Regions from separate parts of the Micromonospora sp. NPDC049891 genome, predicted to be linked through region 2. Evidence: riboswitches for the same ligand, from Rfam matches in the RefSeq annotation. Region 2 holds a riboswitch; each other region holds the start of a gene.
The links. A riboswitch is a leader RNA that binds a small molecule or an ion and turns the genes downstream of it on or off. The one in region 2 is predicted to bind cyclic di-AMP.
Positions count from the first base shown of each region.

Region 1: it holds a riboswitch for cyclic di-AMP, as region 2 does, so the genes downstream of both, AB0I71_RS11465 (hypothetical protein) here and AB0I71_RS08885 (C39 family peptidase) in region 2, are expected to answer to the same signal.
Region 3: it holds a riboswitch for cyclic di-AMP, as region 2 does, so the genes downstream of both, AB0I71_RS01435 (hypothetical protein) here and AB0I71_RS08885 (C39 family peptidase) in region 2, are expected to answer to the same signal.

Region 1 is NZ_JBFAML010000007.1:38,517-40,775, reverse strand. Features, by position in the region: gene AB0I71_RS11465 (hypothetical protein) at 3-1,106, opposite strand; cyclic di-AMP (ydaO/yuaA leader) riboswitch at 1,111-1,242, opposite strand; gene AB0I71_RS11460 (cation diffusion facilitator family transporter) at 1,394-2,259, opposite strand, start outside.
Region 2 is NZ_JBFAML010000005.1:41,545-43,803, reverse strand. Features, by position in the region: gene AB0I71_RS08890 (hypothetical protein) at 1-446, shown strand, start outside; cyclic di-AMP (ydaO/yuaA leader) riboswitch at 725-865, shown strand; gene AB0I71_RS08885 (C39 family peptidase) at 1,090-1,974, shown strand; gene AB0I71_RS08880 (class I SAM-dependent methyltransferase) at 2,198-2,259, shown strand, end outside.
Region 3 is NZ_JBFAML010000001.1:282,383-284,641, forward strand. Features, by position in the region: gene AB0I71_RS01430 (carbonic anhydrase) at 1-60, shown strand, start outside; gene AB0I71_RS01435 (hypothetical protein) at 185-1,201, opposite strand; cyclic di-AMP (ydaO/yuaA leader) riboswitch at 1,205-1,336, opposite strand; gene AB0I71_RS01440 (YibE/F family protein) at 1,503-2,259, opposite strand, start outside.

The sequences.
Region 1 (2,259 bases), on a different contig from region 2:
ACTCAGTACACCGACAGGTGCACGTGGTTGGTGTGGTCGCTGGACGGGTCACCCCGGGCGCCGCTGTACGACTTCCAGCCGCTGCTGGGCAGCCAGATCTGCCTGTACCAGATCACGTAGAGCACGGCGAGCCGGTCGGCGTTGTTCACGAAGTACGCCGCCAGGTTGTTGCCGTAGGTCCGGTCGCCGCCGGTCGCGTCCCCGCCGAAGCCGTTCTTCTGGGCCGCGAAGTCGCAGGCCCGCCCCTTCGGGTGCTCGCCTGAGCCGCCGGAGCGGTAGCAGGAGACGTACCGGGTGAAGCCGGCCGACTTGGCCTGCTTGAGCGCGTGCAGGGTGCGCGGGGTGATGCAGCCGTTGGCTGGGGTGGGGTCGTTGACGCTGCACGACTCCGACGGCCACGACCCGTCGGAGTTGCGGGGAGCAGGCTTGGCGGTGGGGCTCGACCCGCCACTGCGCGACGGTGACCGGGCTGCCCGCTCGGCGGCCTCGGCCCGCTCGGCCGCCTCGTCCCGCTCGATGGCCACGGTCAACGCCCGCTCGGCCTGATCCTTGCGCTTGGCCATCACGGCCACCTGCTTGCGCTGCTCCTGGATCTCCACGTCCAGGGCCTGCTTGGTGGCGCTGACCTCGTCCCGGGCGTTCTGGAGCTCACGTAGCGCGCGGTCCTCGTTGGCGGCCACCGCGTCCAGCGCCGCCGCCCGGTCCATGAAGCCCGCCGGTGACCCGCTGTTGAGCAGTGCCGACGCGGCGCCCAACCGCCCGGTGCGGTACGCCTGCGCGGCGATCTGGGCGACCTTGGTGCCGCGCTCGGCGACCTGGCTCTCGGTCGTCTTGAGCTGCTCGGCAAGCTGCTTCTGACGCTTCACCGAGCGGTCGAGCGCGGTCTTGGCGTCGAGGTAGCCCTTGCTGGCGGCCTCCAGTTGGGCCCGGAGTGCCGGGGTGCCACCCTCGTCGTCCACATCGCCCGGGGCTGCCGCCCGCAACGGTTGCGGTGCGGCGGCGGCTGGGGTGAAGGGGGCCAGCGCGACGCCGAGGGTGAGGGCGAGCGCGGCCGCGATCAGGGCCGCCGTACGGGCGGCCGGTCTTACCGTTGCCACTGCTGGCATGCACATGTCCTTCCGTCAGCCGCCGACCGGGTTAGCTGACGGGTTCGGGACGGAAGATCCCTACCGCTGACGCGGATACACCCCAGGAACATGGTTCCCCGGTTCGCCCTGGCGGGCGATTAGGCGGCGGCCGCCGCCGGCACCGGTGGGTGCCGCCTGGCGGAGGCCGGGTCCGAGCCTACCGGTGCCCATGTGACCGGTGCAGCTGCTGTTACTCCTGGTGTTCAGTTGTTGACTAGTAGAACAGACCAAAACGGACAATAGGTCCTTTTCCTGGATTGCTTCCGTCACCACCGCGTAGCCCCACAGCCCCCAGGATCCGGTCGCGGCTCTATCTGGAGGGTCGCGTGCTCGATCTGGAAGTCCTCATGCAGCGCCGAGTGGGCCGCCGCCAGCACGGCGGCGACGTCGGCGCCGGGGGCGACGGTCAGGTGCGCCGAGGCGACCTCCATCCCGGAGGTCAACGTCCAGACGTGCAGGTCGTGAACACCGGCCACCCCGGGTACCGCGGCGAGCCGGTCGTGCACCGCGGTGACCTGAAGATGTTCCGGCGCGGCCTGGACCAGGATGCGCACCGCCGCCCGGCCCAGGCGCCACGTCCGGGGCAGGATGAACGTGGCGATCGCCACCGCGACCAGTGGGTCGGCCCACCACCAGTCGGTCACGGTGATCAGCAGGGCGGCCGCGATCACGCCCAGCGAGCCGAGCAGGTCCGCCAGCACCTCCAGGTAGGCACCGCGCAGGTTGATGCTCTCCCGCGCCCCCGGGCGCAGGAGAGCGAACGCGGCGATGTTGGCGAGCAGGCCGAGTGCCGCCACCACGAGTACCGGGCCGGCGAGCACCTCGGGCGGATCACCAAACCGGCGTACCGCCTCGACAAGCACGTACACCGCGACGCCGGAGAGCAGTACCGCATTGGCCAGGGCCGCGAGCACCTCCAGCCGGTAGAGCCCGAAGGTGCGTTGCGGATCGGTGTCGGCCCGCCGGGTGGCGGCCACGGCCGCGAGGGCCATCCCGATGCCGAGTACGTCGGTGAACATGTGCCCGGCGTCGGAGAGCAGGGCCAGCGAACCGGTCCGCAGAGCGGTTGCCGCCTCGATCACCATCAGCACGCTGAGCAGGGCGAACGCAGCCCACAACCGGCCGACGTGGC
Region 2 (2,259 bases):
ATTCCGTCGCCCGACGGCTGGCCGGCGTCGCCGGGCTACCGACCCCGCGCACCCCCCGGACGCCTGCCGAGTACGCGGCCCGGGAGCGCTGGCTGCGTCGTGCCGCGATGGCGGCCCACTGGCGTGGTGACCTGACCGCCCGGCAGCTCAGCGACGTGCTGGCGCGCCGGTCCGGCTGGGATCCCCGGCGGCACCCGGTCGAACAGGAGGTGGTCCTCGCCCGGGTGGTACGCGACAACCGCCTGGCCGCCTACCTGTCGGCCGCCGAGCGGGAGCGTGACCTGTGGCGGGCGGCGGAACTGGCCACCGAGGCCGCCCGCTCCCTCTCCGCCGAGGCGTACGCGGCCGCTGAGCGACTCCGACCGGACCTGCCGCCCGTGCCCGGTCGGATCGCCGTCAGGCGTCCCGGCCCGGTGCTGCGCTGGCGGCCAGCTCGACTGGGCTGAAATTTCGTGAGCTGGGTCACAGCGGCCGGAAAATCGGTCACTGTTCGTAGTTGAGACCATTACCGCAGCAAAATCCGTCGGCAGTGTCCACCACTCGTCCGGTTGTCACCCGAAGGTGCCCCGAATGCCGTCGGTCCCATTGAGCGACGCCAGTTCCCGGATACCCGAAAATCGCCGCACTGGATCATGTTTAAGCAGGTCAGAGTGGGTTGGCTTCGAGGTGACCGGCCAGTAGTGTCAGCGCGTCCGGTGCGGTAACCGATCGCAAGAGGCGACGCCGTACCGACCCGCTCAATCGTGATCTCACGAACCGGGGACCCACTGCACCACTGGGGTGAATCCGCGAGCCTCGGCCCGCGGTAGGGCGTCTTCCCGCCCGAATCCGTCAGCTAACCCGGTCGGCGGTGACGGAAGGAGTTCCAACCCTCGTGCGGTTCGATGTGATCCCCCTGTTCCCCCGCCTCCACGGCACCGCGGTGCCCGTGCTCGCCGGCCCGACCGCCGCGAGCTGACCCCGGTCATCGCCACCGCCCGGGCTTTCCGGGCGTACCCCTGAACGGCCTGTCCCGCTCACCCGGGCGGTCGTCGGCGTCCTGCTGCCGACCTGACCGCCGGAGCCGGTGTGCCGTTCTCCCCTCAGTCCGTGGAGGAATCCGTGAAGCACACCCTCTCCCGCCGGCTCCGTCGGCTGGCCACCGAACGCCCCTACCAGATCGTCGCCGGCTCCGCCGTCGCGCTCGTCCTGGCCACCGGCACCGGCGCCGCCCTTGCCGGCACCGGGAACACCCCGGCCCCCACGCAGGCCACCACCGCCGCCACCGAGCTGCGCGGTGACCCAAAGGTCGCGCCGAGCCGGGCCGAGGTCGCGCCGTCGACCGTCGCGCCCAGCAGCGCCGCGCCGAGCAGTGCCGCACCGACCAGCGCGGCACCGGCGAGCACCACCGCCTCGCCGTCGCCGAAGGCCAGCGCGGCCACCCCGGACCCGGACCTGACAACCAAGAAGGCGGCACCGAAGCCGCCCGCGTCGAAGGTCCTCGGGTACGACCACCAGGCTCAGATCAACGGCTACTACTGCGGTCCCGCCGCGGTACGCAACGCGCTCAGCGCCGCCGGTGTCGCCCGTAGCCAGGACGCCCTGGCCAGCCAACTCGGCACCACGTTCGCCGGCACCAACTCGGCCGAGGACACCACCCGCGTCCTCAACGCCGTCGTCAAGGGCGACCCGTACGAGACCACGATGATCCGTGGCGGTGCGGCCACCCCGGCTCAGATGGACCAGCTCCAGGCGGATGTCGTCGCCGCCGTCACCGACGGGCGGGGTGTCGTGGTGAACGTCGCCGGCACCGCCACCGACACCGACGGTCGCTGGCACTCCTTCCCCGGCGGGCACTACGTCGCCGTGGTCGGCTACAAGGACTCCGGCCGGCTGGTGAAGATCGCCGACTCGGCCGACGCCTCGTACCCGTCGTACTGGCTCAGCACCATCGACCTCGCCAACTGGGCCGCCACCCGCGGCTACTCGGCCTGATCACGTCGTTCCCACGGCGAACGGAAGCCCTCGGCCTGCTGGCCGAGGGCTTCCGTGTCGGGTACGTCAGGCGTACGGGGCGTGCTGCTTCGCCCGGCCGACGAAGGCCATGCGCGTCGTCTGTCGCGGCGGGTCGGCCGGGTGGGGGCGCGGTGGTGAGTGACGGTGCGATGATCACGTGTGACATCGACCGCGACGTCTGACGCCTGTACGAGGGGACATCATGGGGGAGCAGGAACCGTACGCGGGGCTGGCCACGACGTTCGACACGGCCGCGGAGCTGTA
Region 3 (2,259 bases), on a different contig from region 2:
GTACGGGCGGTGGCCGCGGAACCCGCCGAACTGGCCGGCGCGATGGTGACCGCGCCCTGATCCGCGACCGCGTGGCGGCCGTCGCCTGAACACCGCCACCGCACCTCCGACCGACCGCCCCGCCTGACGACGAGGGCCGTCCCGCCAGCTGGCGGGACGGCCCTCGGTGCGTCGTGTCGGGCGATCAGAGCAGTGACACGTGGACGTGGTCCGTGTGGTTGGACGGGCCGCTGTAGGAACTCCAGCGTTCCGTCGCCGCGAACCAGATCTGCCGGTTCCAGATCACGTAGTAGACGCCCAGCCGGTCGGCGTTGCGGACCAGGAAGGCCGCCAGGTTGTTGCCGTAGATCCGGGTGTCGTTGTTGTGCCACGGGCTGAAGCCGCTGTTCTGCAACGACCAGTCACAGGCCCGGCCCTTGGGGTGCTCGAACTTGTCGCCCGGGCGGAAGCAGCCGACGAACCGGTTGAACCCGGCCCGCTTGACCTCCTTGTACATGTGCAGCGTCCGCGGCGTGATGCAGCCCGACGTGGTGGGGTCGTTCTGGCTGCACGACTCCGGCTTCCAGCCGCCGTCCGAGGCCCGGTTCGGGCCGATCCGGGCCACTGGAGAGGTGGCGTCCACAAGTCCGCCGGTGAGGCCGACACCGCCGACCAGCCGGAGCGACTTCTCCGCCTCACTCTTCTTGCGCGCCATGTCGTTCGTCAGCTTCTTCTGCTCGCGCACCTCGGCGTCGAGCGCGAGCTTGGCCTGCTCGGCGCGGCGCTTGATCGCGTTGACCTCGCCCAGCTTCTTGCCGTTCACCAGGTTCAGCTCGTCCAGTGCCGAGGCCCGGTCGATGAACGAGTCCGGTGCACTGCTCTGCAACAACATCGCGATCGCGCCGACCCGACCCGTCCGGTACGACTGGGTGGCGATCTGGGCGACCTGCGGGGAGAGCGCGTCCAGGTCGGCCTGCGCGGCGCGGACCTCAACCGCCCGTTGGAGCTGCCGCTTCTTGGACTTCTCCAGCTTCGCCTTGGCCTTGGAGTAGTCCCGGTTCGTCGCCTCGATCAGATCGTTGAGCATCGGCGGGTCGTCATCGTGCTCCGCTGGCTTGGGGTCGTTCGGCGCGGCCATCGCCGGCATCGGACCGGCGAACACGGCGAACGCGGCGAACACGGCCACCACGGGTGTCAACCAGCGGCGTAGGGGTGCCGTCACTGTTTTCCCTTCCATCGACCGCCGACCGGGTTAGCTGACGGGTTCGGGACGGAAGTGGCCCCTACCGCTTTCGCGGATTCACCCCACGTACCTGGGTCCCCGGCTCGCCTGGCGGCGATTGGGCGGTGGCACCGCAGGCGCCGCTGCGCGCCTTCGGCGGTGACCGGCAGTGAGGTTACCCGACAGTCCATCTGTGCTTCTACGCCCCGAACCCGACGAGATGCGTCATTTCGTAATCGCGTTGAGTGACCAGCGACACGGTTTCGAGCCGCATCGGCAGGGGCGGTCACGTTGAGGAGTGTCACCATGTGGTGTCCGTGCTCCTGTCCGGGTCGGGCCACCCCGAGGGGGTGGCGGGGGATGTGTTTCGGGTGGGTGGGGTGCTGAGGGCGCGGAGCGCCTCGGCCCGGTCCGTCGCCGGCCGGGGAACCACGGGGGTGGGGTCACCGGTGGGGGCGCCGGCGTCGCCGCGCCCTGCGGTGGTGACCAGCGCGGCCAGCGCGGTGGTCAGTGGTACCGCGGCGATCAGACCGAGCGTGGCGACCACGCTTCGGACGATCTCCGTGGTGAGGAACTCGCTGGTCACGATCTGACCCAGCGCGCGGGAGTCCACGGTCAGCAGGAGCAGCAGCGGCAGCGAGGCGCCGGCGTACGCCAGCACGATGGTGTTGACCACCGAGGCGATGTGTGCCCGCCCGACCCGGGTGGCCGAGCGGTACAGCTCCCGGCGGGAGAAGTTCGGGTTGGCGTGGCGAAGCTCGGTGACGGCGGCGGCCTGGGTGACAGTGACGTCGTCGAGCACGCCGAGCGAGCCGATGATGATGCCGGCCAGCAGCAGTCCGTGCAGGTCGACGTCGGCGCGGAACATGGACAGGGTGGTGGCGTCCTCGCTGCCGAACCCGGTCAGATGGGTGGCCCCGGTCGCGGCCAACCCGAGCAGCCCGGTGAGCACCAGACTGGCGAGCGTGCCGAGCACGGCCACCGAGGTCTGTGCGGATATGCCGTGGGTCAGGTACAGCACCACGAACATGATCAACGAGGCGCCGACGATGGCGACC